One region of the Polaribacter atrinae genome, then DNA from elsewhere that is predicted to be linked to it. Evidence: riboswitches for the same ligand, from Rfam matches in the RefSeq annotation. Region 1 holds a riboswitch; each other region holds the start of a gene.
The links. Region 1 has a riboswitch for cobalamin ahead of WG945_RS07935 (TonB-dependent receptor). Riboswitches for the same ligand answer to the same signal wherever they lie in the genome.
Positions count from the first base shown of each region.

Region 2: another riboswitch for cobalamin. It lies ahead of WG945_RS11105 (DUF5074 domain-containing protein); the one in region 1 lies ahead of WG945_RS07935 (TonB-dependent receptor).
Region 3: another riboswitch for cobalamin. It lies ahead of WG945_RS01970 (TonB-dependent receptor plug domain-containing protein); the one in region 1 lies ahead of WG945_RS07935 (TonB-dependent receptor).

Region 1 is NZ_CP150660.1:1,800,737-1,811,770, reverse strand. It holds gene WG945_RS07940 (response regulator) at 11-679, shown strand; cobalamin riboswitch at 1,307-1,493, shown strand; gene WG945_RS07935 (TonB-dependent receptor) at 1,594-3,603, shown strand; gene WG945_RS07930 (YncE family protein) at 3,600-4,739, shown strand; gene WG945_RS07925 (PKD-like domain-containing protein) at 4,778-5,896, shown strand; gene WG945_RS07920 (YeiH family protein) at 6,091-7,011, opposite strand; gene WG945_RS07915 (LysR family transcriptional regulator) at 7,088-7,972, opposite strand; gene WG945_RS07910 (hypothetical protein) at 8,154-8,318, opposite strand; gene WG945_RS17745 (T9SS type A sorting domain-containing protein) at 8,337-8,552, opposite strand; gene WG945_RS07905 (WD40/YVTN/BNR-like repeat-containing protein) at 8,718-11,034, opposite strand, start outside.
Region 2 is NZ_CP150660.1:2,517,567-2,528,600, reverse strand. It holds gene nirB (nitrite reductase large subunit NirB) at 1-1,414, opposite strand, end outside; gene WG945_RS11120 (HupE/UreJ family protein) at 1,640-2,221, shown strand; gene WG945_RS11115 (deoxycytidylate deaminase) at 2,435-2,863, shown strand; gene WG945_RS11110 (S41 family peptidase) at 2,853-4,424, shown strand; cobalamin riboswitch at 4,984-5,198, shown strand; gene WG945_RS11105 (DUF5074 domain-containing protein) at 5,319-6,389, shown strand; gene WG945_RS11100 (alpha/beta hydrolase family protein) at 6,434-7,276, opposite strand; gene WG945_RS11095 (glutamate dehydrogenase) at 7,284-7,904, opposite strand; gene WG945_RS11090 (LysE family translocator) at 7,911-8,534, opposite strand; gene gdhA (NADP-specific glutamate dehydrogenase) at 8,621-9,976, opposite strand; gene gdhA (NADP-specific glutamate dehydrogenase) at 10,329-11,034, opposite strand, start outside.
Region 3 is NZ_CP150660.1:428,031-439,064, forward strand. It holds gene WG945_RS01950 (DNA gyrase/topoisomerase IV subunit A) at 1-2,203, shown strand, start outside; gene WG945_RS01955 (response regulator transcription factor) at 2,528-3,547, shown strand; gene WG945_RS01960 (ABC transporter substrate-binding protein) at 3,700-4,830, opposite strand; gene WG945_RS01965 (GMP reductase) at 4,830-5,867, opposite strand; cobalamin riboswitch at 5,943-6,167, shown strand; gene WG945_RS01970 (TonB-dependent receptor plug domain-containing protein) at 6,309-8,258, shown strand; gene WG945_RS01975 (hypothetical protein) at 8,317-8,829, opposite strand; gene WG945_RS01980 (DUF3307 domain-containing protein) at 8,833-9,552, opposite strand; gene WG945_RS01985 (sigma factor-like helix-turn-helix DNA-binding protein) at 9,554-10,168, opposite strand; gene WG945_RS01990 (ATP-dependent helicase) at 10,408-11,034, shown strand, end outside.

The DNA of each region.
Region 1 (11,034 bases):
AATGATAAAAATGTTTCAAAAAGTTTTGGTAGCAGAAGATTTAGATGTTATTAATAGCGGAATTAAAATAGCTTTAGAAGAAATAGGAATAAAACAAATAGATTTTGCTTCGTATTGTGATGAAGCGTATGCTAAAGTTAAAAGTGCTTATTTAAACAATACTCCTTACCATTTAATCATTTCTGATCTGTCTTTTCAAAATGATGGTACACCACAGAAATTAAAATCTGGAGAAGAATTAATAGAAAAAATTAGGAATGATTTTTCAGGCTTAAAGATTGTTGTGTTTTCCGTTGAAGATAAACCTTATAAAATTCAGCATTTATACAAAACATTACGGGTAGATGGATATGTTTGGAAGAATAGAAACGGATTAAAAGAATTAAAGAATGCCATGCATGCAATTTCTACTTCAAATCAGTTTTATATTTCACCAGAATTAAATACTACCGTTCATCCAAAGCAAGTAGTTGAGATTACCGATTTTGATATTTCATTAATAGCTTTTCTTTCTAGAGGATTATTACAAGAGGAAATTAGTAAAAACCTAAAAGAAAAAGGAATTTTACCATCTAGTATGAGTGCTATAGAAAAAAGATTAAAGTTTTTAAAGGAACATTTTAATGCGAATAATCCTGCGCATTTAGTGGCTATTTCTAAAGATTTTGGGTTGATATAATAATATTTTAAAAAAAAAGGATGCTAATTACGGAAAACCGTAATATCTCTATGTTTTATTGGGATATCTTTGAAAAGTAGTTAGGGAAAGAAACTATTGAAAAGGAAAGAGTGCTAATTAAGAGCCTTACGGAAACCCGTGAGGCTTTTTATTCTTAAAAACCTTGGTTACACTTTTATCACAGACTTTAAATTTCTTTTAAAACCTAATTATTGATTAAATGAATAGCTAAAAGTACACTGGTTTTAAATAAACCATTAGTAAATAAATTTGTTGCAACTTCATTTATAATATTTTTTTGAGTATTTTAATGTTGTTGGGGGACAGTGTTTATCGTCATTAAATTATTTTATTTGGAGTTGTTTTTTTTTAGGTGATATTATCACAGCTTTTTAATTTTTTGGCTATTGATTTTTATCATAGATTATTATTAGTATTTTATTTGTAAAAAGAGAGCGTTCTGCCTTTTTATTTATTCATTTTTTTTACTTCAACAAAGTAGCATTATTGTTGATTTTTATTCAAATTATTTGTGCTTTTTTTAGGTTTTAATCAATAGTGATTTTGTTTAGAAATAAACAATAAAAGCATGTTGTTTATTCCTGAAAAGTAGATAGATTTGTACTTTATTTTTTAACTAAGAATGGTTATCAAGTTTAAAAACTTGATATTAAAATGGGAATCTAGTGTAAACCTAGAACTGTCCCGCAGCTGTAAGCTCTAAAATTGAAATCCGAATAGTCACTTTTCGAAAGAATGGGAAGACCGGGTGGATGGAGTAAGTCAGAAGACCTGCCATTTTTAAATAATTCATTAAGCTTTCGAGGATTGAAGCTAGAATTAGGAATCTGCCTATCTAATATTTTAGATATGTAGAACTTCTCTTATTCTATCCTCGTATACAAAATTTAAGTATGAGGACTTCTTTTTTACATTCTTTTGGGGCTATTTGTTTAATTATTGGATGCTGTAATTCGAGTTCTTTACATGCCCAAAAAATTGATTCAACAAACGCCGTTCAGCTTAAAGAAATATTTTTAGTAGCCAATAAAGAGAAGTTAAAAAAGCACTTTTCTCCTGTTTCTGTTCAGTCTTTAACAGGTAAGTCTTTAACGCGTTTAAGTAATTCTAGTGTTGCTGATGCAATTCGTTTTTTTAGCGGAGTTCAGTTAAAAGATTATGGCGGAATTGGTGGTATAAAAACCATAAATGTAAGAGGCATGGGCTCGCAACATACGGGTGTTTTTTATGATGGTGTTCAACTAGGTAATGCTCAAAATGGGCAAATAGATTTAGGTAAATATTCTTTGCAAAATATGGAGGCTGTTTCATTGTATCAAGGGCAACGTTCAGATTTAAATCAATCTGCTAAATCTTATGCTTCTTCAAATAGTATTTATCTAAAAACAAAAACGCCTCAGTTTTCTGAAGGGAAAAGTATCAATACAAATGTAAGCCTAAAAACAGGTTCTTTTGGCTTGGTAAATCCTTCTGTGAATTTAGATTTTAAAATTAATAAGCATTTAAGTGCTCGTGTTAGTACAGAATATCTCAATGCTAACGGAAAATATAAATTTAGATATACCAACGGAAGTTATGATACTATAGCAACGCGAAATAATGCCGATATTGAATCTTTTAGGGCAGAAGCATCTTTGCATGGTTCGAACGGAATTAAGAATAATTGGAATGTGAAATTATATCATTACGATTCTGAGAGAGGATTGCCAGGAGCCATTGTTGCCAATCGTTTTAAGCGTCCGCAACGTTTATGGGATCGAAATAATTTTCTGCAAGGAGCATTTACAAACCATGTAAACGACTTTTATTTTTTTGTGTTAAGAGGTAAATATGCGCATAATTATTCTCGATATGTAGACCCAGAAATTATAAAGGTAGACGGAGAACTAGACAACAGATATACCCAAGAAGAATATTATTTGTCGATGGTAAATACGTTTCAGGTTTCTCCTTTTTGGAAATTATCTCTGGCAACAGACTTACAAAAGAATACGATGGATGCAAATTTGTATCGATTTTCTTACCCTAAAAGAATTACGCTTTTATCAGCTTTAGCTGCCGATTTTAATTTTGATAAAATACACATACAAGCAAGTGTGTTAAGTACTACTGTAGATGAAACGGTGCTATATTATGAGGCGGCAGAAGATTTACAGAAGTACTCACCTACAATTATGATGAATTGGCAACCTTTTACTTCTAATAAATTTAGGGTAAGAAGTTTTTATAAAGAGATTTTTAGAATGCCAACTTTTAATGATTTGTATTATACTTTTATAGGAAATACGTTTTTAGATCCAGAAGATGCTGCTCAGGTAAATCTTGGATTTTCTTATCAAACAGAGTTTAAAAAAACAGCATTTGATCTTCAAGCAGATGTGTATAAAATTTGGATAGACAACAAAATTGTAGCAGTTCCTGGGGCTAATTTATTTAGATGGACAATGCTAAATTTAGGTAAAGTAGAAACCACCGGAATAGAAACAAGTATAAAAGCAAGTGGAAGTTTAGGAACAAAATTTAAGTACAATACCAATTTAAGCTATACGTATCAAGAATCTATAGATGTTACTGCTAATGCCAGTAATTACGGAGATCAAATTCCGTATATACCGCGCCATAGTGGTAGTGTAAATGCAATGATAGATTACCAAGAAATAGAATTTAATTACAGTTTTATTTATACGGGAGAAAGATACAGCCAAAAGGCAAACATCAGTTCTAATTATTTAGAACCATGGTTTACACACGATTTAAGTTTAGGAAAAACACTCTTATTCAATAGAAAAAAATTAAAAGTTTTAGTAGCAGTAAATAATGTATTTAATCAACAATATGCGGTAGTAAAAAACTTTCCGATGCCTGGGAGATCCTATCGTTTCACTTTAAATTTTTTATTATGAACAAAAGAAAATTAAGTTTACAAATTGCATCAGCTTTAGCTGTTGTGTTTTTTTTAAATTCATGTAGCAGCAATGAGAATTTTGATGATCCAATAAATCCGGAAGTTCCTACAGAACCTATTGCGGAATTAAAGGGGTTTTATTTACTGAATGCGGGCAATATGTCTATGAATAAGGCTGCTTTAGATTATATGGATTTTGAGACCGGAATTTATGAAAAAGAAGTTTTTAGAACGGAAAACCCAGAAGAAGTAGGTGGTTTGGGAGATGTTGGAAATGATATGGGAATTTATGGTTCTAAATTATATGTGGTTGTAAATGCATCTAATAAAGTAGAAGTTTTAGATGCAAATACCCGTAAAAAAATTAAGCAAATAAATATTGATAATTGTAGATATATAAAGTTTTATAAAGGAAAAGCGTATTTGAGTACTTACTTAGGTGTTATTGGAGATCCGAATGCTGTAAACGGAAAAATCATGGAAATTGATACTACAAGCCTTAGTGTTACTCGTTCTGTAAATGTAGGTAGACAACCCGAAGAATTGGTGGTGCATAATGATAAAATTTATGTTGCCAATTCTGGAGGATATAGTCCGCCAAATTATGAATCTACTGTTTCTGTAATTGATATTGCTAGTTTTGAAGAAACAAAACGTATAGAAGTAGGTATCAATCTACATCGTATGCAAATGGATAGTGAAGGAGATTTATATGTTTCTTCTAGAGGAGATTATTATGAAACACCGTCTAAACTTTTTGTTGTTGATACAGAAATAGATGAGGTTAAAACTTCGTTTGATTTAGCGGTAGGAAATATGACTATTTCTGATGATATAATGTATATCTACAGTACAGAATTTAGTTTTTTTACAGGAGAAATGACGGTTTCTTATAATCTATTAGATACTAAAACAGAAACTATACTTCAAGATTCTTTTATAACAGAAGATAGTAAAGATTTAATACAAGTTCCTTACGGTATTGAGATAAACCCAGAAACAAAAGACATTCTAATTACAGACGCTAAAGATTATGCTACTCCAGGAAAATTGTATTGTTTTTCATCAGAAGGAGTTTTAAAGTGGTCTGTAGAGACCGGTGATATTCCTAACAAAGTAGTATTTAAATATTAATAATTATCATTCAATAACCAACTTTTTAAATTAAAATTATGAACAAATTTAGTCAACTTTTAAAACCACGTGTAATTTTCTTAATCTCTTGCTTTTTAGTAATAATGGCATCGTCTTGTACTTCAGAAATAGACCTTTTTAGTGTAGCTCCTGTAATTGAATTATCAGAAAAAAGTAATAATATAGAGATGTTAATGGGAGAAACCATTAATTTTTCGGCAACAAAAATGAATGATGCAGAATACACAGAAAAATGGTCTTTAGAAGGTAACGTTACATCTTCTACAGCTACTTATGATTTTATTCCAGAAAAATCTGGAACTTATACCGTAACGTATGAATCATCTAATAATGCAGGTGTATTTAGAAATGAGTATACTATTGTAGTAAACGCATTAATTCGTCCAATTACAGAGGAAAGTAATTTATATGTAACAACTTTACTAGATTATTTACCTGCACCTGGTCAAAGAATTAATAGTTCAATTGGTACTTTAGAAGGAGCTAAAACTCTTGAAGGCAAAAAAGGAATGGTTACTTTAGGAGCATGGGGAGGTACTGTTTCTTATACTTTTGATCATACAGTTATAAATACAGAAGATGCAGCTGATATAATGATGTATGGAAATGCATTTTCTGGTTTTGCAGAACCTGGTGTTGTTTGGGTAATGCAAGATGAAAATGCAAATGGAATTGCAGATGATACTTGGTATGAAATTAAAGGAAGTGCAGATGCTTTAGAAGGAACCATAAAAAACTATAGTGTAACTTACTCTAGACCTAATGAAGCTTCAGATGTTGTAACTTGGATAGATAGTGAAGGGGAAAGTGGTGTTATATCAACAAAATTTTATCCAGAATTTATTACAGAAGATTCTTATACAATTACAGGGACTCTTTTGACAGATAATAATATTGACATGAGCAACCCTAGCTGGATTAAAAGTAATGCTTTTGAATATGGATATGCTGATAATACTCCAGGAGGCGATAAATTAGATATTTCAGACGCTGTTGATAACGAAGGAAATACGGTGAATCTAACAGGAATTGACTTTGTTAAGGTTCAAACAGGAATCTTAGCAAATATGGGGTGGTTAGGAGAACTTTCTACAGAAGTAACAGGTATTGCAGATTTAAATATGTTAAACAATTAAATAATTTGTTTTAGAATAGGGGGAATGTTAGCATTCATTTCTTTCTTTAAAAGAAACCTAAAAACCTCTTCTTAGTCATTAAGAAGAGGTTTTTTTTTGTTGAATTATTTCAGATACTTATGAGTATTTGTTTTTAGTAAGTTCAATTATATAAGATTTAATTCTTTATAAATAGTTTTTTTAAATTGTCACTTTTAATAAGTAATGTATATTAATGAAAAAATTGAGATAAATCCCCACAAGCTTAATGCAAGTACAATAGGTTTTATTCCTGTAGATTTTAAGTCTTTTATAGAGATTGTGGTTCCTACAAGAAATAAGGTTACGACCAAGACTCTTTTAGAATAAAAAACAATTTCAGAAGTAATTTCTGTAGGAATTAAATGATAACTATTTATAATAATAGCCAATATAAAAAGTAGAATAAAATAAGGAATTGAAATTTTTTCTCCTTTTGTTTTAAATATAAACATAGATAAAATAGCCAAAGGTATTATCCAAAGTGTTCTTGATAGTTTTACTGTTGTAGCAATTCTTAGTGCTTCATCTCCATAACTTAGGGCAGTGCCCACAACAGAGCTAGTGTCATGTATAGCAATAGCACACCACAACCCAAATTGTTCTTGAGATAAATGTAAAAAATGTCCAATTGTAGGGAAAAGAAACAAGGCTACAGAGTTTAATAAGAAAACAATACCTAAAGCAACACTTATTGTTTTGCTATTTGCTTTAATTACTGGAGAAATAGCGGCAATGGCACTTCCGCCACAAATAGCAGTTCCGGAGGTAATTAAATGCCCTAATTTTTTATCTAATTTTAATGTTTTTGTAAGTATTAAACCTAAACCTACTGTTAAGAAAATAGAGAAAAAGGTAAGACTAAAAGCTTGCTTACTTGTTGCTAATGTTTCTTTAATTAGCATTCCAAAACCCAAGCCCACCACTGCTACTTTTAAAAGGATATGAATTGCTTTATAGCTTTTAGATTTAAATGGGCTTCTAAAGATGATAGCAAATACAAAACCAAGTAATAAGGCCGTTGGACTATTCATTGTGCTAAATAGCGCAATAATTATAATTAAGAAAAAAATGATTTTGGCAATTGTGGTTTTCATATCGAGATTCATTTATCGATACAAAACTAAGGACTAAGAATAACTATTAAGCAAACTTATTTATTGTTTAATATAACTAAAAGTTATAGTTGTTTAATGTGTATTTTTCAAAGTAGCTCATTAAGTTAGATTGATACCCTGTTCTAGATACAAAATAAAACCACCTTTCAATAGACAAGTCCTTAACGTCAATTATTTTAAGCTTGTTATTTGTGAGTTCTTCAGAAATAGCATGAATAGAAATAAAGGCAAAATTATCAGAATTTAAAAGATAATTTTTAATGGCTTCTGTGCTATTTAATGTTACTACGGTGTTCAGTTTTTTAATGTGGTGTTTGTTTAAATGTTCTACAACTATTTCTTTAGTACCAGAACCTAGTTCTCGCATAATAAAAGGAACTTCTTGTAAGACTTCTAAACTAATAAGACCTTTTTTAAAGGTGTAGTTTTTTGCATTTGTAACTAACACAATTTCATCTTTCATAAACTTACTAAACTGTAGTTTTCGGTTGGTGTTTTTACCTTCTATAATTCCGAAGTTTAGTGTTTGGTTTAGGATGAGTTCTTCAATATCGTCAGAATTTCCAGCAGTTATTTCAAATTTAGTATTTGGAAACTGTACTCTAAATTTTGCAATTACTTTTGGCATAATATAATTTGCCAAAGTAGTACTAACACCAAAGTTGATTAAATCTGGATGATTTTCATTTTTATGCAAGAATTGATTTTCCATTTCTGCATAAATTTCTAAAATTTTATTGGTGTAAATTAAAAAAGCCTTTCCTTCACTTGTTAATTTTATGGAGTTTCTTTTTCTTAAAAATAAGGTGGTTTTGTAGGCTTCTTCTAAATTTCTAATAGATTTAGAAATTGCTGGCTGCGATAAAAATAATTGTTCTGCAGCTTTTGTAAAACTTAAATAATTAGCAACAGTTTTAAAAATAAGAAGTTTTGTTTTCATCAGCAGTTTAGTCTAAAATAGAATTATCAGTAAAATGAATCTATTATTTCTTTGATAGCCTAAAGGTACGTGTAATCTTATTATTCTATAGTTTGTAAACTGATAATTTTAAAAACTGTTTGTAGAATTTATAATAATAAAAAACTCGATACTAATATAGTATCGAGTTTTTAAAAATTTATTAAAATCCGTTTCCAAGATTCTCTGGAGCAGAGGTAGCTTGTGCTTTTTGAGGGCTTAAGATCATATAGGTCCCTAAGGCTGTTAAAGCAGCATACTTACCATACTTTCCTATTTCTTTTAAAGCTTCTTTTCTATCTATTTTTTTATTGTCTTTAATATTCATGTGTTCGTTATAAAGAGGTTAGTCTATAATTATTTTTTTAGAAACTGATTTTCCTTCAGTAGTAACTTTTACTAAGTAAACTCCTTTAGAAAGGCCGTTTAAATCTAGAGGGCTATATTTTTCTGAAGATTTGTTTTCTTTTAATATAGCTTTACCGTTAAGATCAAATAAATCAATTTTTAAGGTTCCGGTGTTTGTTCCTTTTATTTGTAAGAAATTATTCTGATTAAAAATCTGAATTTTTGATACATCATTAGAAATTACACTTAAATCTTGCGAAGAGATGTGTACATAAAAACGTCCAAAACCACTAGCATCACTACTTAATGTTAAGGTGTATTTTTCTGTATCACTTAACTCGTAAGAACTACCAGTCTCTTTATCTTCTAAGAAAATTTTTTATCCTTCTGGTAAATTACTATTTAAAGCAGAAAAAGTAATTTCCTCATTCGCTTTTCCTTTAAGGTTTAAAGGAACTATTTGATTTTCGTAATCGTTATTTGGTATAGACTGAATTGTATAATCTTTATCGCTAGAGTTGTCTAATAATTTAGTTGTTAAATCAAATGCCGATGAATTAAAATTGATAATATCTTTTCCAGCATCAAAACCTGTAGTTGCATCTTCAGAAAAGATAATATCTGTATTTACTTTTATAGCTCCTTTTGCAATATATAGTTTTATATAAGGTGTTGTTTTAGTAATTTTACTAAAAGTATGATTACCTGTTAATGATGTTTTAGTACCTAAATAAGCATTGTTAAAAGTAACTATTTCATCAGTTCCAGATGGTTTCATTTTTATAAAGAATCCTTGCCCTGGAGCCAATACTTTTAAATCTGCAGAAGCATCATTTGTAAAAGCAACATATTTTTCTTGGCTATTTTCCCAAACATATACTGCTGGCGCATCAACTGCAAGTTTTGTTGTGTTTTCTAAAATAAAGTTTCCTGTAGCTTCTTTATTTGCTGGGTAATATGCTGTAAAAGGATTACCAACTGCAACCCATTTGTTATGCGTGGCATCTATATTTAAAGAACTTGTTTGTATAGTACCTGTAAAAGTAACTTCACCATCTGTTCCTTTAGACATAGAATATCCAATACCTTTTTCGAACTCTACATCTGCATCAATGTTTACATCAAAATATTCCCATTTTTCATTGGTTGCATTTGCATCATTATATTTAGCAATTGCATATCTGTTTGGATCTGCCCCAGTATCTGTATTCTTTCTGATATCATTATTAGCATATAAAGCAAAATCTTTTACTTTTTGTCCTGTAACGGGTGGTGTAACAAGACTCCATTTAGAAGCTAATAAACCACCTCTAACATAGGTTACTTTACCTGTGCTATTTCCTTTTGCAATTAATACACCACTATTAGCTGTATCAGAATATATGTATATACCGCTATTTGTAGAATGAGAATCAACATCATTTTCAACTGTTAAGTCAGCATTTTTTTCAATATTTAAATAACCACCGTCTGCAATTTCTAAAGATTTTGCAACGGCACCATTAGAATCTAAAGTTACCTCTTCGGATGTTTTTATAAAAACATCATCTGCAGTTGTTGGTAAAGTTTTACCTTCCCAACTAGAAGTGTCTGACCAATATACGTTTGCAGGAATAGTATTATCAAAGTATTTTTGGTCGTTATAAACCCACATTCCTCTACCAAAAGTACCTACATAAATGTTTCCGTTATTTGGACTTATCTTAATATCACTAATTCTTACATTTGGTAAATCTGTAGCTAGTTTAGACCAGTTAGTAGTAGAATTGTCGGTAAAATAAACACCTATTTCTGTAGCTAAATAAATAGTTTCATTAGTTTTATTTGGATCTAAAATAACTTTAAACATGATGATATTAGGTAAGTCGCCACTAATATTTGTCCAAGTATCTCCGTTATTTATACTTTTATACACTTTATTTCCTGCACTGTAACTTTTTACTGTTGCATATACTGTGTTTGTATTAGGTACTGCATATACGCTATTAATCTTAGCGCCACTAGGGCTTGCTATGGTAGACCAAGTTGCACCGTCATCTATACTTCTTTTAAGTGTAGAGGTTTCAGCAACTTCACCAATAGCAAATATTCTAACATTAGAGTTGTTAAGAGAAACATCTAAAAACTCTGTCATTGTTAATCCTGAGTTTAAGCTTGTCCAAGTGCCACCTCTGTTAGTAGATTTTTTAACATCTCCATGGCCTACATAAACTGTTGCAGCAACAGTAGGGTGTAGTTCTATTGGAGAAATAAAAGCTGCATTATCTTTATCTTCAGGTAATACTTGTGTAGCATTTTCGTAATGAAGTTGGTAACCATCATCGGTTCTGTTTAATTGTCCGCTTGTTCCTCCTAAATATCTAATATTTGGGTTGTCAATGTCTATAGCTGTTCCTGTTCCATCTCCGGCTACAGCTGCAACCCATTTTTGTGTTCCGCCCTGTGAAACTTTAGAAAAACCATCATTATCTTGGTTTGCCATCATATAATCATCGCCATTTAAACCATGGGTAATTGCAATATTAAAAGATTGTGTAATAATTAAACCACTAGAAATATCCGGGACATCTAAATCTGAAGTTGGTGAAAAAGAGCCCATTCTAAGTCCTGCATCATTTCCATTAATAATATGAGAGTCATCTGTAAATAATAAAAAGTGATGATCTGCATGCACATGAATTTGACCAGCAGGTAGT
Region 2 (11,034 bases), 720 kb from region 1:
AATCTGTAACCATTGGTTTACAACCACCACAACTTGTACTTGCTTTTGTTGATGCAATAACGCCTGCTAAATCTTCGCAAGAACCATCTTTGATAGCTCCACAAATTTGACCTTTACTTACATTCTCACAAGAACAAATTTGCGCCTCGTCTGGTAAATCTAGTGCGCTACCAAAAGCACCGCCTTCTGTTGCTGGTAAAATTAATTGTGCAGCATCTTCTGGAATTGCCATTCCGTTTAAAAATACTTGATGCAACATATTATAGTCTGATGCATCCCCTACTAAGATTCCTCCTAATAAAGATTTACCATCTAAACTAACATTAATTCTTTTATATAAATGTTGTGTTTTGTTTTCGAAAATAACAGAATGTCCTTTAGATACAGGCATAAAAGGTTCTCCAAAACTTGCTACATCTACACCAATTAATTTTAATTTGGTAGACATGTCAATCTCAGCTGGCATTAATTCTTCTGTGTTTCCAATAATCTGATTTACTGCAACACCAGCCATATCGTAACCAGGAGCAACCAAACCATAAATCATTTGGTTGTACAAAGCAACTTCTCCGATTGCGAAGATGTTTTCGTCGGAAGTTTTCATTTTATTGTCAACTACAATTCCGCCACGAACGCCCATTTCTAAGCCACAAGTTTTACCAAGTTCATCTCTTGGACGAATTCCTGCAGAAACTACTAATATTTCTACATCTAAAACATCGTCTTCGCCAAACTCCATTCCCGTAATAGCATCGTCTCCTAAAATCTGGTTCGTTGCTTTACTTAAATGTATATTTAATCCTATCGATTCTAATTTTAATTGCAATACTTTACTACTTCTTGCATCTAATTGTCTTGGCATTAATTTAGGCGCAAACTCTATAATATGAGGCTCTAAACCCATATCCATAACAGCTTTACCTGCTTCTAAACCTAATAAACCTCCACCTAAAACAGCAGCTCTTGCATTTGGATTCTTCTCCTTAAGATTTGCTGCATACGCCAACATCCCTTCTAAATCTTCTATAGTTCTGTACACAAAAACTCCTTCTTTTTCTACACCTTTAATTGGCGGCACAAAAGCAGAAGATCCTGTTGCTAAAACTAAGTAATCGTAATTAAAAACTCTGTTTTTGGCAGTGATTATAGTTTTTGTAGTTCTTTGAATGTCGGAAACTCTTTCATCAACAATTAAATCGATTTTATTTTCTTTATACCATTCTGCAGGCGCCATCTCTAAAGCTTTTGCATCTTGGTTTTCGAAAAACTCACTTAAATGGACTCTATCGTAAGCAGGTCTTGGCTCTTCACCAAAAACAATAACTTTAAATTCTTCATTTACAGATGCTGCTACAAATTTTTCACAAAATTTATAACCAACCATTCCATTACCTACAACTATAATTGTTTTCATAATTACGTATTTAAACTACAAAACTAAGTATTATTACTTATTTGTACATATTTAATTTTATAAAATTTACGTATTAATTAAATTATTATTGATTTAAAGAAATGAATACTTATAAAATTGATAATAGTTAAAATTTAGCAATTAGAATTGTTAATAGTGTATTTACGCTTTATTTCGATTACAGTTTTTAATATCTTTACCATTCACTTAATTATTATTTTTTTAATGGACGATTTTTTACTGTATTTTAAAATGGGCTTAAACCATGTGTTAGATTTAGCTGCTTATGACCATATTTTATTTTTAATTGTTTTAGCTGTTGTATTTAGCTTTAAACAATGGAAAAAAGTTTTATGGCTGGTTACATTATTCACAATTGGTCATTCTATTACTTTGGCTTTATCTGCTTATGGTATTCTAAAAATTAAAATGGATATGATTGAATTTTTAATTCCGGTAACCATTTTTATAACAGGAGCTATAAATGTTTTTACAGCAAAAAACACTGCTTCTGGTAAACAAAACATCAACTTAATATTTGCTTTGTTTTTTGGTTTAATTCACGGTTTAGGTTTTTCTAACTATTTTAAAATGATGGTTGGTAAAGAAGAAAATAAATTGTTTCCGTTATTAGAATTCGCATTAGGTATAGAAGCTGCTCAGATTATTATTGTTTTAGGAATTTTAATTGTTGGTACACTACTACAAAACTTTTTTAGAGCTAGCAGAAGAGATTGGATTTTAGTTTGTTCTTCTATTGTAATTGGTTTTGCCATACAAATGATGACCGATAGAGTGTTTTGGTAAACAACCAAGTTTTCGTTTTTTTACTATTGACAACTTGTAGGCTGCGTTAGGGATTGCAGTGAAAATCCTTTTTATGAAGAATGAATAAAAAGATTGTAGCGTAAAGCCCGACCTGAAAGGGAACGCCCAAAAATAATGCTTAAAGAACATCTAAATAAATTTTGTCTAATTATTAACGTCTTATTTCTGTAAATCTTTTTACTTTCGTTCTGTATGACTGATAAGAAACAATTAAAATACGATAGGGCTTATTTAAAAATGGCTCGCGAATGGGGAAAATTATCTCATTGTAAACGTAAACAAGTAGGCGCGCTTATTGTAAAGGGCAGAATGATTATTTCTGATGGTTTTAACGGAACACCCACTGGTTTTGATAATTGTTGTGAAGATTGTAATGGAGTTACAAAGTGGGAAGTTTTACATGCAGAGGCAAATGCCATCTTAAAAGTTGCTTCTTCTACCCAATCGGCAAACGGTGCCACCTTATATATTACCTTATCTCCATGCACGCAATGCAGTAAATTAATTCACCAAGCAGGAATAAAACGTGTTGTTTTTGCAGAGTCATACAAAGATACCTCTGGCATTAATTTTTTAGAAAAAGCAGGCGTAGAAATCATGCATTTACCTTATGAAAAATAAAAACAACCTTCCTATATATTTATCTTTAGCAGTTATTTTTGGTTTACTAATTGGTGTTTCACTAAATGGTAGCTCTAACAATATATTGTCTTTAAACAAAAACTCATCTCAAGAAATAAAAATAAGGAAACTTATTAATTTTATTGAAAAGGATTACGTAGATACCGTAAATACGGAGAGTTTATTAGATGGTGCCATTACGCAAATGTTAGGTAAATTAGATCCTCATTCTGTGTATATCCCTAAAGAGAACTTGCAAGCTGTTAAAGAAAATATGCAAGGTAATTTTGTAGGTATTGGTGTTCAGTTTAGAATTATAAACGATTCCATTACTGTTATACAACCCATAAAAGGCGGACCAGGTATAAAGGCAGGTATTAAAGCTGGCGATCGTATTTTAATGGCAGATAAAGATACTTTGTATGGTAAAGGCATGTTTACAGATAAAGTGCCTGGTTATTTAAAAGGAAAACCAGATACCAAAGTAGCTCTTAAAATGTATAGAAAAAGCAACGATTCTCTCTTTACTGTTTCCGTTACTCGTGGTAATGTAAATATTAAAAGTGTTGATTTAGCCTATATGATTAACGATTCTATTGGTTATATAAAACTAGATCGTTTTGCGAGAAATACGTATAGTGAATTTAAAACGTCATTAAACACCTTAATAGATGATGGAATGACCGATTTAATTCTTGATATTAGAGGAAATGGTGGTGGCTTTATAGACATTGCAAATAGCATTATTGATGAATTTTTAGAAGATGATAAACTGATTGTTTTTACCAAAAACAACAAAAATAAAGTAGAAGAGTCTTTTGCAACCTCTAAAGGAGATTTTGAAAAAGGTGGTTTGTATGTTTTAATTGATGAAAACTCTGCATCTGCATCAGAAATTTTAGCAGGTGCTTTACAAGACAATGATAAAGGAACAATTATAGGTAGACGTTCTTTTGGAAAAGGGTTGGTACAAATAGAAATGGATTTAGGCGATGGTTCTGCAGTGCGTTTAACAACGGCACGTTACTACACCCCTACCGGTCGTTCTATTCAGAAACCTTATGACCACGAAGGAAATAAAAATTATTATACAGATTATCAAAAGAGGGTTGCTAATGGAGAACTCTTAAGTAAAGACAGTATAAAAGTGGTAGATTCATTAAAATATACTACTCCTAAAGGAAAAGTTGTTTACGGCGGTGGCGGTATTATTCCGGATATTTTTGTTGCCATAGACACCACTTCTTATATGAATGGTTTCTACTTTAACTCTATAAATGATTTTGCTTTTGACTATGTAGATAACAATAGAAAAAAACTACAAAAATGGACCATAGCTAATTTTATTACTGATTTTGATACCGATGAAACGGTTTTTAACAGCTACTTGTCTGATATTAAAGACAGACCTACACCTTCTTTTAGCACCAGCCAAAACTTAAAAAAATACTTAAAAGCAGCTATTGCAAACACTCTTTTTGGTGATGTTGGTTTTTATAGAATTATGCATCAAGATGATAAAATGATTCAGAAAGTTTTAGAATTGGAAAGTGAGAAATAGTTTGAGGTTTTAGTTGATTGTTTTTCTCCTCAGTTTTGTGGGATCATTGTTATGAGACTTCTCAATACTTCGAAGTGACAAATTCTATGTTTTTTTGGATTCAGTTTTGTCATTTAGAACGGAAAAAGCAATTACATAAAACAACGCTGTATTATGGCATCACGGTTATGAGACTTCTCAATACTTCGAAGTGACAATTAGATTTATTCTATTCCGTTTAGCTTTGTCATTTCGAAATGAGCTTTTTAGCGATTGATAAATCGCTAATTATTAAAAAAAACAATACAAACTACTGTTACCTCTTCTAACTCTTTAGACATGTTTTCATATTTCTAAGGATGAGAAACATAAAAAAATAGCCTGCTTTTTTAATGATTTTAAAACCATGATTTGTACTGTTTTATAACAAGTTCTCTAACCTCCAAACACCTCAAATTCTTAACGTCATTCCTTAAAAATAAGGACTTACTACTAAAAGGAAGTTACCATACTTTAGATCTAAAAATAGTCTAGATTATTTGTTAAAAATAGTTTTTTTTAGATGAAAAAAGGAAATACTTTTACACTATAAATTTTTGGTTTTATATTCAATAAATTGAATTAAAATTAAAAGGGAATCAGGTAACTTTTAAAAGAAAACCTGAGCTGTTCCCGCAACTGTAAGCATTGTCTAATTATTAGATTATCGTTATTTCTTACACCACTGTCTTAGTTAAAGACGGGAAGGTTTTAACAAAATGCAAGCCAGGAGACCTGCCAAAAATTATATTCGTCTTTTTTAACTTTCGGGAAAAAAGTTAAAAAGAAATATGTATTATATGCACTGTTTTTCTACTTTTATAAAAGGTTGAGAACTTGCCTATTTTGTTTTTTAAAATTTTAAAATCAATCATAATGAAAAGTTATCTATCTAAATTAGCCTTAATTGGTTTATTATTTGTTGTATCCTGCACTAAAAAAGATGTAGTTTTTGAAGAAGCACTACCAACTTACAACAATGCTTTTATCTTATCTCTAGAAAGTGATAAAACAGCAATTACATTTCTAGACGAAAATCAACTTGCAACACAAAACGTTCATGTATTTGACAATGCAGAAAGCACTTCTTTTTCTAGCTACAATAATGAACTATATATTGTAAGTCAAAACGGACCTTCATACATTTCTAAAGTTAATACAGAAAATTTAGAAGTAGAAGAATCTATAACTTCTTCTAACGTATCTTCTCCATCCTATTTACAAATGTATTCTAAAACGGATGGTTTGGTAATTAACACCTCTGGATCAGGAAGAAATAGAAATTATAATCTTTGTCATGTAAATACAACTACTGGTATTGGAGATGCAATAACTGATGTTTCTAATAAAATTCTTTTTAACAATTCTGCACTAATTTTAGATGCTGAAAATGTTTTAATTGCAGATGGAAAAGAATTAGTTGTAATGAATATTACTACTAAAGAATTTACTTCTGCAATAACATTTGATGATGCTATTTCTGGGCTTTTAAAAGATAAAAATGGAAGTATTTGGGTAGCAAAAGAAAAAAGAGCCACAGATGCTACCTTTACAAAACTAAATGCAAATTATTCTATAAATGAAACAGTAACAGTAACAGATACTGCTATTAATTTATTTAAAAACAGTATTTTAACTATGAACTCAGAAAGTACGAATGCTTTTTGGTCTGAATCTGCATCTGGAAAAATTTATACTTTTGATACAGAAACGAAAGTAATTGAAGAGTTTGCAACACCAATTAATGAAGGAATTGCCTTAAACACTGTTGTAAAACAACACCCAAAAACAAAACAAGTTTATGTAATTGGTTTGGAAGATTTTATGGATCCAGATAATAGTGTTTTAGTAATTTATAACTTAGATAAAACTGTAGCAAACACAGTAACAAAAGTAGGAGCATCTCCCATAGACCTTTACTTTTCTGACAAAGAATTTATAAACTAAAACCAGTACTCTAAAATAAATCTACAAGGAATTACTTTGTAGATTTATTTTTTTAAAAAAGAGACACAAAGCGCTGCGACTTCTTCTAATTCTTTAGACATATTTTCCTTGTACCAAGGATGAGAAACATTAAAAACATGGTCTGCATTTTTAATGATTTCTAACTGACTTTCACCATTCCAAGTATGTATTTTTTTACCTTCATCTAGAGAAACAGAAGTATCTTTATCTCCATGAATTATTAACTGTGGAATTTTTAAATTGGCTACAGCTTTTTGAATATTTAAACGCGTCTCGTTTTCTTTAAAGTCTAAATAAAACTGATAGAAATGCGGCATATTTTGCTTTGTTCTTCCGTTTAAGACATATTTTACACCTGTTCTTTTCCAATTCTCTAAATCGTCAGTAATTGTACCTCTAGAGCCAAAATCGCAAACAGAAGCCAAAGAAATTACTTTTTTTACTCTTGCGTCTTCATTTGCTTTTAGTAGCACAATTCCGCCACCTCTACTATGTCCAATTATTGAAATATCATTTACATCTACTTCATTTTTATAAGTGGTGTTTGTAGCAATCCAATCGATTACACTTTCTAAATCGTCTAATTCTTTGGTATAATTATTATTACCGAAAGCCTCTAAATCCGGAAAATCAATTGGGTTTACAGCAGTGCCTCCATTATGAGAAAAGTTGAATTTTATAAAGAAAAATCCTGCTTTTGCAAAAGTTTCCGCCAATAAATTCCAAGCGCCCCAATCTTTAAATCCCTTGTAACCATGACAAAAAACAACTACTTTTTTTGGTTGTTGATCTTCCTTATAAAACACATCTGTTACAGTTGGTTTGCTGTGTTTTCCTTGAATGATAATGTTTTTTAAAATTTTCATTTTCTCTTTAAATAAATAGTTTTACAACTGTAAAAACAGCTACTAAACCTGTTATAATTGATAGAATTAAATTGATATCTTTTGTTAGCTTCCCTGTTTTTTGTTGAATTATTTTTGCGAATTTTCCATATAAAAATAGGATATAAAATGTACCTAATACAGATCCTAAAATAAAGAAGAACACAGAAACAAAATCAAAACTAAACAGATTAAAAACATCTAAGGTAATAATGGTTCCGCTAAAAAAAGGAATCCCAAACATGTTTAAAACAGATAGTGAAATTCCGGTTAGTAAAGGATTTATACTTTTAGTTTTTACTGCATCAACCTTTATTTTTCCTTTTTTAGATTCGTTATAAAAATAGTAAGATAAGGCTATAAAAACAACGATTCCTGCTTTTTCTATAGTTTCTAAAATGGTTGGGGTTTGCGCAATGTATTTGGTTAAAATAACAGCAATTATCACTTGCGGAATGATCATTAAAGAAACTCCGAATGCGTATTTGTTAGCTGCCAATTTCCCTTTTTCTAAACTAATTTTTAGAGCAGTCATATTTAGCATACTTGGCGTAATAGACCCTACAAAAGAGAACATAAATCCGAAGAAAAAAAGTAAAAATATATTCAAAATAAATTATTTATAAAGTAAAAAAACGAAGTTTCCTACCGCAACTACACCTGTTAAACACCCTAAAATAAAATCCATTTTAGAAGCAATAAAAGTAAGTTTGTGTTCAATTTTTTTAGCAATAATAGCATATAATGAATATAGCGTAAAAGAACCAATTGTAGAACCAATTGAAAAATAAAATCCATTTAAGTAAGAATATTCAAAATATTCTAACCCTATTAAAACAGAGATCGTTGTAAAATAAAACGGAATTGCAATAGTGTTTAAAAGAGACATTCCAATACCATGTAAATAAGCCTTAGATTTAGGTATTTCTTCTTTTATCCTCTTTTCTTTTGACGTAAAATACAGTCTAAAAAAGTTAATGGATAGCAGCAAAAGAATACCTGTACCTATCTTTTGTAACAAGGTTATATACTCTGAGTTTTCCATTAAAATACTCGATAGATAAGCACCTATATTCGCTTGAAAAAATAAAACTGTAGCATAACCACCAATAAGATAGAACGCTGCTTTTTTACCATTTCTTAAACTGAATTTAACTACAGTCAGATTTAAAAAACTAGGTGTTATACTACCTAAAACCGCAACACCAAAACCTAAGAAAATAAAAATTAAAAAGTTCATAAATTGTTTTTATATGGACAAATAAACAAAAAAACGTGTCAATTAATTGACACGTTTCATTTATATAGTAACTTATAAGCGTTTTTCTACACTACACCTTGTGCTAACATAGCATCTGCAATTTTTACAAAACCAGCAATATTTGCTCCTTTGATATAATCTACAGTTCCATCTTCATTCTTACCATGCTCTACACAAGAATCATGTATTTTTTGCATAATTTCTTTTAACCTTTCGTCTACTTCTTCTCTAGACCAGTTTAATCGTAATGAGTTTTGACTCATTTCTAGACCAGAAGTAGCAACACCACCAGCATTTGAAGCTTTTCCTGGAGCGTATAATATTTTTGCTTTTTGGTATTCATGAACGGCCTCTGGTGTAGAAGGCATATTTGCACCTTCAGAAACACATATACAACCGTTGTCTATTAATGTTTTTGCTTCTTCTCCATTTAATTCATTTTGAGTAGCACATGGCAACGCAATATCACATTTAACAGACCAAGGTCTTTCTCCTTTAAAATACTTTGCTTTTGGGTATTCTTCTAAATATTCGCTAATTCTACCACGTTTTTCATTTTTAATATACATTACTTGGTTTAATTTTTCAGCATCTATACCATCTTCATCATAAATATAACCTCCAGAATCAGAAAGTGTTAATACCTTTGCTCCAAATTGAATCGCTTTTTCTGCTGCATATTGTGCAACATTACCAGAACCAGAAATAACTACATTTTTTCCTTTAAAAGATTCGTTTTTAAGTTTCAGCATAGCTTCTGCAAAATACACGTTTCCATAACCTGTAGCTTCTGGTCTTATTAATGAACCACCATAAGCAACTCCTTTTCCTGTTAGAACTCCTGTAAATTCTGTTTTCAATTTTTTATACATTCCAAACATGTAGCCAATCTCTCTTGCGCCAACTCCAATATCTCCTGCTGGTACATCTATATGTTGTCCAATATGTTTTTGCAATTCACTCATAAAATTTTGACAAAAATTCATAATCTCACGATCAGATTTTCCTTTTGGATCAAAATCAGAACCTCCTTTACCACCACCCATTGGCAATGTTGTTAAAGAGTTTTTAAATACTTGTTCAAAAGCCAAAAATTTTAGAATACTAGCATTTACAGAAGGGTGAAATCTCAAACCACCTTTATATGGTCCAATAGCAGAATTCATTTGTATTCTATACCCTCTATTAACCCTTATCTCTCCACTATCATCTGTCCATGTTACTCTAAAAGAAATTAATCTCTCAGGCTCTACCATTCTTAATAAAAGGTTTTTTCCGTAATACTTTTTATTTTCAACAATAAAAGGAATTAAGGTTTCGGCTACTTCTCTCACTGCTTGTAAAAATTCCGTTTCATGGCTGTTTCTTTGTTCAACCAACTGCATGAAATCTTCTATTCTGGACTCTGTATTCGTAGACATTTTTTTTTGACTTTTATAAACATTTAACTAAGCAAATATAAGTTATTTTGAATATTTTTAAAGTTAAAAAGCACTAAAGTTCTTTATCCAACTCCTTTAAAACTTAAGTTATCAACCTAAAAAAAAGACCTATTTCACTAACCTTATTTCCCATATTATTTAAGACACTATTACCCTATTAAATTTATTTTTACTGATGAGTATTACAAATTTAAAATCTGTAAAAATTTGCCTTCCTTTATTTATTGAAATGTATTCAAAAACAGACATAATAGCATTTTAACTTATTATAAGAAACAAAAAAAACGCATCAAAAAAATGATGCGTTTTAAACTTTAAATAAATTAATATTTTAGACAACTCCTAAATCTAACATAGAGTCTGCTACTTTAATAAAACCAGCAATGTTTGCTCCTTTTACATAATTAATATAGCCATCTTCTTCTGTACCATATTTTAAACAAGCAGTATGAATAGAATGCATTATTTGATGTAATTTTTCGTCTACTTCTTCTTTTGTCCAGTTTAATTTCATGGCGTTTTGAGACATTTCTAAACCAGAAACTCCTACTCCACCAGCATTTACTGCTTTACCAGGTGCGTATAAAATTTTAGCATTATGAAATGCATGAATAGCTTCTGGAGTACAACCCATATTAGAAACCTCTGCTACATATTGTACACCATTTGCAACTAATTTTATGGCATCTTCTCCATTTAATTCATTTTGGGTAGCACAAGGCATTGCAATATCACATTTTACGCTCCATGGTTTTTCATTAGGATAAAATTTTGCTTCTGGAAATTCAAGTACATAAGGAGAAACAATATCATTATTAGATGCTCTTAATTGTAATAAGTAACTAATTTTATCATCATCTAACCCTTTTTCATCATAAATATATCCATCAGGACCAGAAATTGTAACTACTTTTCCGCCTAATTCTGTGATTTTTAAAGCGACACCCCATGTTACATTTCCAAAACCAGAAAGTGCAATTGTTTTCCCTTTAAAATCATCATTTTTGGTTTCTAATATTTCTTTTGTAAAGTAAACA
Region 3 (11,034 bases), 1.4 Mb from region 1:
AGGAGCAGAGGGGATTGCTGTTGGTTTGTCTACTAAAATACTACCACATAACTTTATTGAATTAATAGACGCTTCTATAAAGTATTTAAAAGGGAGAAGTTTTAAAATTGTTCCTGATTTTTTAACTGGCGGAATTGCCGACTTTAGTCATTATAATGATGGTAAACGTGGAGGAAAAGTACGTGTTCGTGCTAAAATTCATCAGTTAGATAAAAAGACGTTGGTAATTACAGAAATTCCTTTTTCTACAACTACCACCACTTTAATTGATAGTATTTTAAAAGCCAATGATAAAGGTAAAATTAAGATAAAAAAGATAGAAGACAATACAGCTGCAGAAGTAGAGATCTTGGTGCATTTACCACCAAATGTTTCTCCAGATAAGTCTATTGATGCTTTGTATGCTTTTACAAATTGCGAAAGTTCTATATCTCCTTTAGCATGTACTATTGAAGATAATAAGCCTGTTTTTGTAGGTGTTTCTGAAATGCTAAAACACTCTACAGATTTAACGGTAGATTTATTAAAAAAAGAATTAGAAATTCAGTTAAACGAATTAGAAGAGCAGTGGCATTTTTCTTCTTTAGAACGTATTTTTATAGAAAATAGAATCTATCGAGACATAGAGGAAGAAGAAACTTGGGATGGTGTAATTGAGGCGATTGATAAAGGATTAAAACCACATATAAAACATTTAAAACGTGCCATAACTGTAGAAGATATTACACGTTTAACAGAAATAAGAATTAAGAAAATATCTAAGTTTGATATTGACAAAGCACGTCAGTTTATAGAAGGTTTAGAAGAAAAAATAGCTGTAGTTAAAGATCAATTAGCAAATTTAATTGAGTTCGCTATCAATTATTTTAAACGTTTAAAAGATACTTACGGTAAAGGTAAAGAGCGTAAAACAGAAATTAGAATCTTTGATGATATTGTTGCCTCTAAAGTGGCAATGAATAACGCAAAACTATACGTAAATAGAGAAGAAGGATTTATTGGAACTTCACTAAAAAGAGATGAGTTTGTAACAGATTGTTCTGATATTGATGATGTTATTGTCTTTAGAAAAGATGGAGGTATGATGGTGTCTAAGGTAGATTCTAAAACCTTTGTTGGTAAAGATATTATTCATGTTGCAATCTTTAAAAAGAAAGACAAAAGAACCGTTTATAACTTTATGTATAGAGATGGAGCAAGAGGTGCGTCTTATATGAAACGTTTTAACGTTACGTCTGTAACAAGAGATAAAGAATACGATTTAACCAACGGAAATAAAGGGTCTATTGTACATTACTTTACTGCAAACCCTAATGGAGAAGCAGAAGTTGTAACTGTTAATTTACGTGCCGCTGGTAGTGTTAAAAAATTAAAATGGGATATCGATTTTGCAGATTTAGCCGTAAAAGGTAGGGCTGTAAGAGGAAATAGAATTACAAAGTATGCAATTAAATCTGTAGATTTTAAATCTGAAGGAGTATCAACATTAAAGCCTCGTAAAATTTGGTTTGATGATACGGTACAACGTTTAAATGTAGATGAAAGAGGAGAATTATTAGGCGAGTTTAGAGCAGAAGATAAATTATTGATTATTACACAAAGTGGAAAATTAAAAGCGGTAAAACCAAATTTAGCAATGCATTTTGAGGATGATATGATTGTCTTAGAAAAATGGAAACCTAACAAACCAATTTCTGCAATTTATTATGATGGGGAAAAAGAACGCTATTATGTAAAACGTTTTTTAATTGAAACAACAGAAAAAGAAGAAGAATTTATTTCTGATCATGTAAAAAGTCAGTTAGAAATTGTAGCAACAGATTACAGACCTGTAGCAGAAATTCAATTTTCTAAAAGAAGTTTAGAGAATGAGGAAGTCAATTTTGAAGAATTTATTGCTATTAAAGGTATTAAAGCGCAAGGAAATCAGTTAACAACCGATAAAATTAAACAAGTTAATTTATTAGCACCATTGCCTTTTGAAGAACCAGAAGATGAAATTTCTGACGATATGGAGGTTGTTGGTGAAGAAATTGTTGAAGAGGAACTACCAATTGATATTCCTATTCCAGAAACTAAAAAACCTATTTTAGAAGAACTTTCTGCAGAAGAAAAAGCAAAAATTGCCTTGCAAAAATCTATTGCAAGAAAGAAAGCTGAACAGAAAAAAATAGATGATGAAAACCAAACCAAATTATTTTAAGTATTGGTTCTAGTAAATGGTAAAAAGACCAAGATCTATGAAAGTGTAGGTGTCTTTAAATTAAAAATAAAAAACAGCGATAGGAGAGGTTTGTGTGAGGTTTAAGGTGCTATTAATTTTCTTATTTTTCATTGGGACCACTTTTTCTCAATCAGATATATTTTATTTTAAAGATGCTAATAGTAGTTTAACATATAAGAATATTGCTCAGGAAGAATTTAATCCTTTAGAAAAAGAAATTTTAAAGGAAAATCTGATGCCACTTTTTGGTTTAAGATACCTGCTAATAAAACGGGTATAAATTATATTTTTAGAATTATTAGTATGAGGGCCACTAATGCAAAGGCTTATCAAAATTTAAAAGAACTTAAAAAGTTAACAAATCAAAGGTATTCATCTTTTAAGTTTTCTAGACAAACTCCAGTATATATAAAAGTTAGCTCTAATTTTAGTTCCTATTTTCCTGTTGAATTACATACGGAGCAAGAGGCTATTTTTAAAGAAAAAATACAATTACTTATTGATGGTTTTTATTATGGAATTGCTTTTTTACTAATTAGTATCTCGTTTAGTTTTATAATTTTTGATGGTTTACTAAACTTTTTGAATGTTGATCAAGAAAAGATAGAGTTCCTAATTTTGTTGGATTACGTTTTATTAAGCTTTACGTCATTAAAATTTGGAGATAGTTTTCTTTTATTAGATAAGTACTTTCCAAAGGTTAAAAAATATACCTTAGTTTTATTTTTGATAATTGTTTTATTTGTAACCTTATTTTTTATTTTAAAAGTAAATATTCTATATATAATTTTAAATGTTTTAACCCTTCTGTTATTATTGGTGTATTGGTTGTTGGGTGTTTTACTTTTTCGCAAAAACAGGTATACAAAACTCTTTGTTTTTTCTTATGCTATTTCTTTATTTAGTGGGTTAGATTTTTTTGTTTTAAAAAACTTTGGTGTTTCCTTGTTTGATACAACGCCAACCAATTTAAAAATAGGTGGATTTGTACAAATAATAATCCTATCATTTGCTGTACTTTTTAGAGAAAAAGATTTAAGAAAATATAATTTTATTATGAAGAATGAAATTAGAAAGTTCTCTTCAGAAATAAAAAAACGTACAATAGAAGAGGGGAGTTTAAAAGTAGATTTAGACAATCTAAGTTTAAGAGAGAGAGAAATTTTTGACTTAATAGTGTCTAGTAAATCAAATAAAGAAATAGCAAATGAAGTAAATATCTCTGTAAACACAGTTAAATTTCATGTCAAAAACATTTATTTAAAATTAGATATAAAAAACAGAAAACAAGCGCTCTCTATCAAAAAAGTCATAAAACACTAGGTTTTTAAGAAGAACTACCCAAATACTACCCTAATACTACCCATAAATTAATGGAGATTACTTAATATTTATATTACTTTTGGAGTATAGAATTTCTCCCAACTATTTTCAATTATAAAGACCTTCTGTAGAAATACTGAAGGTCTTTCTTTTTATTTCATTTTTTCAAAAAAAGTCATTTCATAATTTGGTAACAAATCTGGATTTGTAATTTTTATAAAATCTTTTAAAACTAAGTCTGGTCTAGTAGCGGCTAATTCATAATAAATGATACCACCTGTTTTTCCTTTCTTAATTGTAGAAGTATAAATTTCATCATTTTTAAAAGCATCAAATTCTGCATAAATTTTATTGCTTTGTAATAATTGTTCTTTACTAGAAAAGTACCCTGGAGAAATCCAATATTCAGCATTTTGACCTTTATCAAAAACGCTTTCAAAGCTTAAAGATAAACTACCTTTTCCTTTTGTTTCTTTCCATAAATAATTAAGGTTTGCGTCATTTATAAATTGTGCAACAAAACTTTCTCCCGATGGTAAGTTCCAAATATCTTTACTCATTATTGCACCAGATAATACAGTTGGCTTCTTGGTAGCTTTTAAGGCTATTTTTTTAGCATCTAAGTAATTAGTTTCAATTACCTTAAAAATACTGTCAGCTTGTTTCTCTTTATTAAATAAAACGCCAAAGAATTTAATCCACTCAGCTCTTCCTAAAGGAGTTTCTTCTAACCAATCTCCATTGTAAATTACGCTTATTCCAGCTTTTTGTACAGTTGTCAGGCTTTTATCTGCAGAAGAAACACTATAACCAACTACTAATTCTGGCTGTAAGTCTAGTAATATTTCTGTGTTTAAAGAGCTTTCTTTTCCTATTTCTTTTATTTTTCCTGCATCTATTAACTGTCTTGTTTTTTCTGATGATACATATCTAGCATACGGAAAACCTATAATTGAATTTTCTTCGTTTAACAACTCTACCATTGGAATGTGGGTTGTAGAAGTAACGACAATTTTTTGAATAGGAGTATAGATGGTGTTTTCTAAAGTAGCTTCTTTTTCTGCTGCATCTTTAATAATATATTCAGAAACCTCTTTAGAGTTTTGATAAGCAGATTTTATAATTAACTTTTTAATACCATTTTCATTAATCATATCAAATCCTTTAGCGTATGTAATACTACTTACTGCTTGTGAGGTTTTATCTACCTTTTCAACTTCTTTTTTACAAGAAATAGCAATCAAAAGAAAAAATAAAACAGGAATTAAATTTATATTTTTCATTATGAATATACTTGGTTTTCTTGTTCTTGAACTCTAATAAAAGTGGTTCTTTTAGTTAATTCTTTTAATCTGCTTGCGCCCACATAGGTACAAGTAGATCTAATTCCACCTAAAATATCTATAATGGTATCGTCTACATTTCCTCTGTAAGGAACTTCAACAGTTTTTCCTTCAGAAGCTCTGTAGTTTGCAACACCTCCCACATGTTTATTCATGGCAGTTGTAGAACTCATTCCGTAAAAAGCTTTAAATTTTTTTCCATTTTTTTCAATTAATTCGCCACCACTTTCTTCATGACCAGCCAACATACCGCCTAACATTACAAAATCTGCACTACCACCAAAAGCTTTAGAAAGGTCTCCTGGAATTTTACAACCTCCATCAGAAATAATTTGTCCTCCCATACCGTGAGCAGCATCTGCGCATTCTATAATCGCAGAAAGTTGCGGATAACCAACTCCGGTTTTTACACGAGTTGTACAAACCGATCCCGGACCAATCCCTACTTTTATAATATCAGCGCCAGCTAAAAGAAGTTCCTCTACCATTTCACCTGTTACCACATTCCCTGCAATAATTACTTTGTTTGGGTGGTTTTTACGCATTTTCTGAACAAAATTTACAAAATACTCAGAATAACCATTGGCAACATCAACACAAATAAAATTTATTTGCGGAAATTCGGATAAAATTTGTTTCACTTTTGCAGAATCTTCTTTTCCTGTTCCCGTGCTAACGGCAATATTCTTTAAGACCTTTTCATCAGCATTTGCTGCAAATAGTCTCCATTCGTCTAAGGAGTAATGTTTATGAATTGCAGTAAAAAGACCGTGTTTTGCAAGTGATTTTGCCATTTCAAAAGTCCCCACTGTATCCATGTTTGCAGCCATTATAGGAATCCCTTTCCATACAATATCACTGTGTAAAAAAGTAAACTCTCTTTCTAAGGTTACTTGTGATCGAGATTTTAATGTAGATCGTTTTGGGCGAATCATTACATCTTTAAAACCTAATTTTAATTCATTTTCTATTCTCATTTCTATCAAAATTATCAATCCTTAAAGGTATAAAATTTGGAAACGAATTAATTAGATTGTTCATAAGAATGCATATATATTTGCATCGATTTTGTTTTTGATGTGAAAATCATTTACATCGAATTAAAAGGGAATCTGGTTAAAAACCAGAGCTGTTCCCGCAACTGTAAGTTTTACTAAATTTATTTTAGTCCCTCTTTAGAGGATGTTATTAATTCTTTTACCACTGACATTTTTTTGTTGGGAAGGTATAATAATATAAAAACGAGCCAGGAAACCTGCCATAAATCACGAGTTTAAAACTTTCGGGATAAAGGTTTATGTACTAATACTATTTTGTACACAAATTTACCTGATTTATTTAGATTCCTTTTTTACATAAGGAATTACACACTATTGTAGTCTTGCAAATGCAAGAAGACTTAAATTAAATCATTAAAAATGAAAAAACAATTATTAATTGTTGGTGTTTTGGCATGTAGTTTTGCTAGCACAAATCTTTTTGCACAAAAAAAAGAATTGCAAAAAGAAAAGGTAGAAACTTTAGATGAAGTTGTTGTTACAGCTACAAAGTTTAATCTAAAAAAAGAGAATACAGGTAAAGTAATTCAGAAAATTACTCAAAAAGAATTGCAGCAAAATGCAGGTAAGAATGTTATTGAAATTCTTAACAATGTTGTAGGTATTGATGTTAGAGGAGTAAATTCTAATGCATCAGAACCAAGAAGTATTAATATTAGAGGAGGAAGAAATAGACAGGTTTTAGTTTTAATTGATGGTGTACCTGTTACAGATCAGTCTGCTATTAACCAACAATTTGATTTACGATTATTAGCAGTAAGTCAAATAGAATCTATTGAAATTTTAAAAGGAGCTTCATCTACATTGTACGGTTCTGGAGCTGCAACTGCAGTTATTAACGTGGTTTTAAAGAAAGCATCTGAAGATAAAATTTCAGGATCTTTTGAAACAAGTTTTGGAACAAATAATACTGCAAATGTTACAGGAAGTGGTTTTTCTGATAACAACCAAAATGTAAGTTTAAATGGTACTTTAGGGAAACTAAATTTCTTAGGTTCTTTTAGTATTACTGGAACAGACGGAATGTCTGCTGCAAAGAGTAATACGAATGCTGTTTATGAAAACGATAGTTTTTACAGTAAAAATGCGTTGGTAAAATTAGGGTATGCTGTAAATGATAAATTATCGATTGAGACTTTCTTAAATTATGATAATTTTGATTATGATTTTGATACAGGTGCTTTTTCTGATAGCGATGTAAATACAGGAGATCAAGAGCAGTTTAGAGTTGGTTTAAAACCAAAATACACCTATAATAAGGGGGAAGTTTATTTATTAGCTTCTGCAAATGTGGTAGAAAGAAATTTAAAACAATTTAATTCTTATGGTGGTACTTTAGACAGCTATGAATTTGTTGGTAGAAGTGTAAATTTAGATTTAGTAAATAGATATGATTTTAAAGACGCTAAAATTCAATTAATTACAGGTTTAAATTACCAAATTCATAGTAATAATACGGTAACTCCTTTTGCAGAAATTAAAAAAGGAATTGCAAATTTTAATACTGTAGATCCTTATGCAAGTGTGGTTTATATTTCTGATTTTGGCTTAAGTGCAAATGTAGGTGGACGATTAAATATTCATAATGTTTATGGTAATCATGCGGTGTATGATGGAAATCTTGCATATTTAGCTTTTAAAAACGAGAGTGCTTCTTTAAAGTTATTAACTTCTTATAGTACTGCTTTTATTACGCCAAGTTTGTATCAATTATATGATGGGTTTTATGGTAATTTAGACTTAAAACCAGAATCTAATGAAACTTTTGAAGCAGGATTTGAAGTAAATTATAGAGATTTTATTCAGTTTGATGCAGTTTACTTTAACAGAGTAGAAGAAGATGCAATTATTTATGATAACGCTACTAGTAAATATGGTAATGGTTCTTCTGATGCTAATGGATTTGAAGTAAATACGCATATTACTCCTGTTGATTTTTTAACTATTAACGCGTCTTATACGTATGTTGATAAAGATAAAACAGAAGATTTTAACGATTATATTCCTGCAAATAAATTTGTTGCTGGTTTAGATTTTAATGTATTAAAAAATGCATTTTTAAATATTACTTATAAAAATGTAGGAGATAGAAGTATTTATGATAGATATGGTTCTTTTGGAACTGCAGGAGAAGATGTTTCTTTAGCAAGTTATCAAGTATTAGATTTTGCTGCTAATTATAAATTATTAGAAGACACTGTAACCTTATTCGGAGGTGTTTCAAATATTTTAAATGAAGATTACGATGATATTTTAGGTTTTTCTACACGTGGTAGAAATGTTAAATTAGGTGTAAGACTTCAGTTTTAAAAAGGGAATTTTGTTGTAAAGAAAAAGTAAAAAGACCATCTGTTTAGATGGTCTTTTTTTATAATAATTTTTTCACTTCATTTTTAATAATACTGATAACAGTATCTGTTGGAGGTAATGTTTTAGAATAATCAATAATAACATTTTCACGCAATTCGTTCGCTGTTTTTACTGTTTCTGCAACTTGTCTTAATTTATTTATAATGGTGTTTTTTGTTGCTACAACTGCAGTCCAAGAATCGTCTGTAATATACATTTGTTGTACTAAATTATGTTCAAATTCTTGATCTATATTGGCAATCAATAATTGTAAATAATCTTGAGTATCTTCTGTAATTGGTTTAATTCTTACCAACATTTTAACAGGATTAATACGTTCACAAAACAACAACATTCTTTCGTAAGCTTGTAGTTTTATAGGTAAAGCTTCTTTTTTTCTTTGAGATAATAGCGCTATTTTTTCATTAGAATTTTGCTTTAGCAGAAGTTTGTTAAAAATATAATAAGTAACAAAACCGCTAACTGCAGCAGGTAAAATATAAGAAATACTTTCTATTAAATTATCTTCCATAAATTAGATCAATTTTAAAGTGTACAAATATAAGACTCCTAAAAAGATAGCAATACCAAAACTTAATAAAGTGCCAATTAAAATATATTCGGTTAATTTTCTGTCTTTTGATGAAGTTAAATCTCCGAATCTAAAAACAGATTTTGCTGCTAATAAAAAACCAATTGCTTCCCAATGATTGGTAATTACAAAGGTAAAAACAAACAAACGTTCTAAAATTCCAATATAACGTCCTGCTTTTGCCAATGAATCGTCATTTTCTTTTTTACTCTCAGGATTCCATTGTGTAATGATTATTTTAATGATAATTGCAGAAACAAAAATAACTAGTAGTAAAAAGGTAATCAGTAATAAAATTTTATCTGTAATTAAGTTTTCTGCTGATAATGAAATATCTACATACAAAGAAGTTGCAATGACTAAAAATAGCAGATGTAGCATTTGATCTACAAAAAACCAAACACGTTTTGTTTTCTTTTTTTGAAGGTATAATTTTAGAACATCAATAAAATAATGAGAAACTACAATAAGCAGAAATCCCAACCAATGTTCTTTTAAATTAAATTGAAGTACAAGTAATAAAAATAAGACATAAATACCTATGTGGTAATACAGTTTTACCGACTTCACCTTTTTTTCTTCTTTATTTTTAACCCATTTTTCTGGTTGAAAAACAAAATCACCTAAAATATGTGCTAATAAAAATTTTAAAAATAAAAACATTTTATTGGAGTGTTTTCTGATGAATTAATTTTTTAAAGCGTTTCTCTAGCTTCATAATAGGTTCAAATCCTGCGCGTTTTTGTCTTTCGCTAACTCTTCCTTGAGTAATTCCTAAAATAGCTGCAATTTCATTTTGTGTACTGTTTTCTGATTCTAACGAAATTTTAAACACTTCTGCAGAATTTTTTGTCCAAGAATCCATAGTTAATAAAGCCAAATCAAAAGCAATATTTAACTCTGCATCAATTTCTTGCCAAGGTGTTTTAATTGCCATAGTTTGTTTCTTTAAATAGGTGTCAAATGCATAGCCAGAATTTATAAAAGCTTCTCCGTTAGATGCTGTAATTTCGGGCACATTAAATTCTTTTTCTCCAATTCCAATTCCTATTCTTACATCAATATCTACTGTAGATTTTAAATGAGCCTTTAACTTTAAAGCTGCATAAAGTGCATTCTCACATTTTTCTATTTCTAATTGAAAACTATCTCCTCTGTATATCTGCCAATATTTTGGAGAGTCACCAAAAGTACTTAACGCCTCTTTTAGCGTTTCTAACCAAAAATTATCATCCTTTTTTCTAGAATTGATGATGTCGCCTGTTAAAATACTAGTCATTTGTAAATCTTAATTTTTAGCTAATATATCAATTATTAAGCTAAATAACAATATTATCTGCCTGTAAGCAGATATTTTAAATTATCTGTCTATAGGCAGATAGTTGTGTTTATCTGCTCTTAAGCAGATATGCTTAGGTTTTCTTATGTAAAAATTGTGAATAAATAGTATTCATCTTCTTTTATAGAAACGAATAGTTTGGTTAATTTCACGCTTTCAAATTCCTTTAAAATAAACCATTGAGCACATATTTAGATTCTTTAAACGAACCACAGAGACAGGCTGTCTTACAGAAAGACGGACCCATGATTATTATTGCTGGTGCGGGTTCTGGTAAAACACGTGTATTAACCTACAGAATTGCCCATTTAATGAAGCAAGGCGTAGATTCATTTAACATTTTATCACTTACATTTACCAACAAAGCTGCCAAAGAAATGAAGGCAAGAATTGCCGGAGTGGTAGGTAATAGTGAATCTAGAAATTTATGGATGGGGACTTTTCACTCTGTTTTTGCTAGAATTTTACGTACCGAAGCAGATAAATTAGGTTTTCCAACCAATTTTACAATTTACGATTCGCAAGATTCTGTTCGGTTAATATCAGCAATTATTAAGGAGAAAAATTTAAATAGAGAACAATACAAACCAAAACAGATTTTAGGTAGAATTTCTTCTTTTAAAAACAGTTTAATTACGGTTAAAGCGTATTTTAATAATCCAGATTTGCAAGAAGCAGATTTGCATGCAAGTAGACCCGAAGTGGGGAATATCTATAGAACGTATGTAGATAGATGTTTTAAGGCAGGTGCAATGGATTTTGATGATTTATTGTTAAGAACCAACGAGTTATTAGCACGTTTTCCA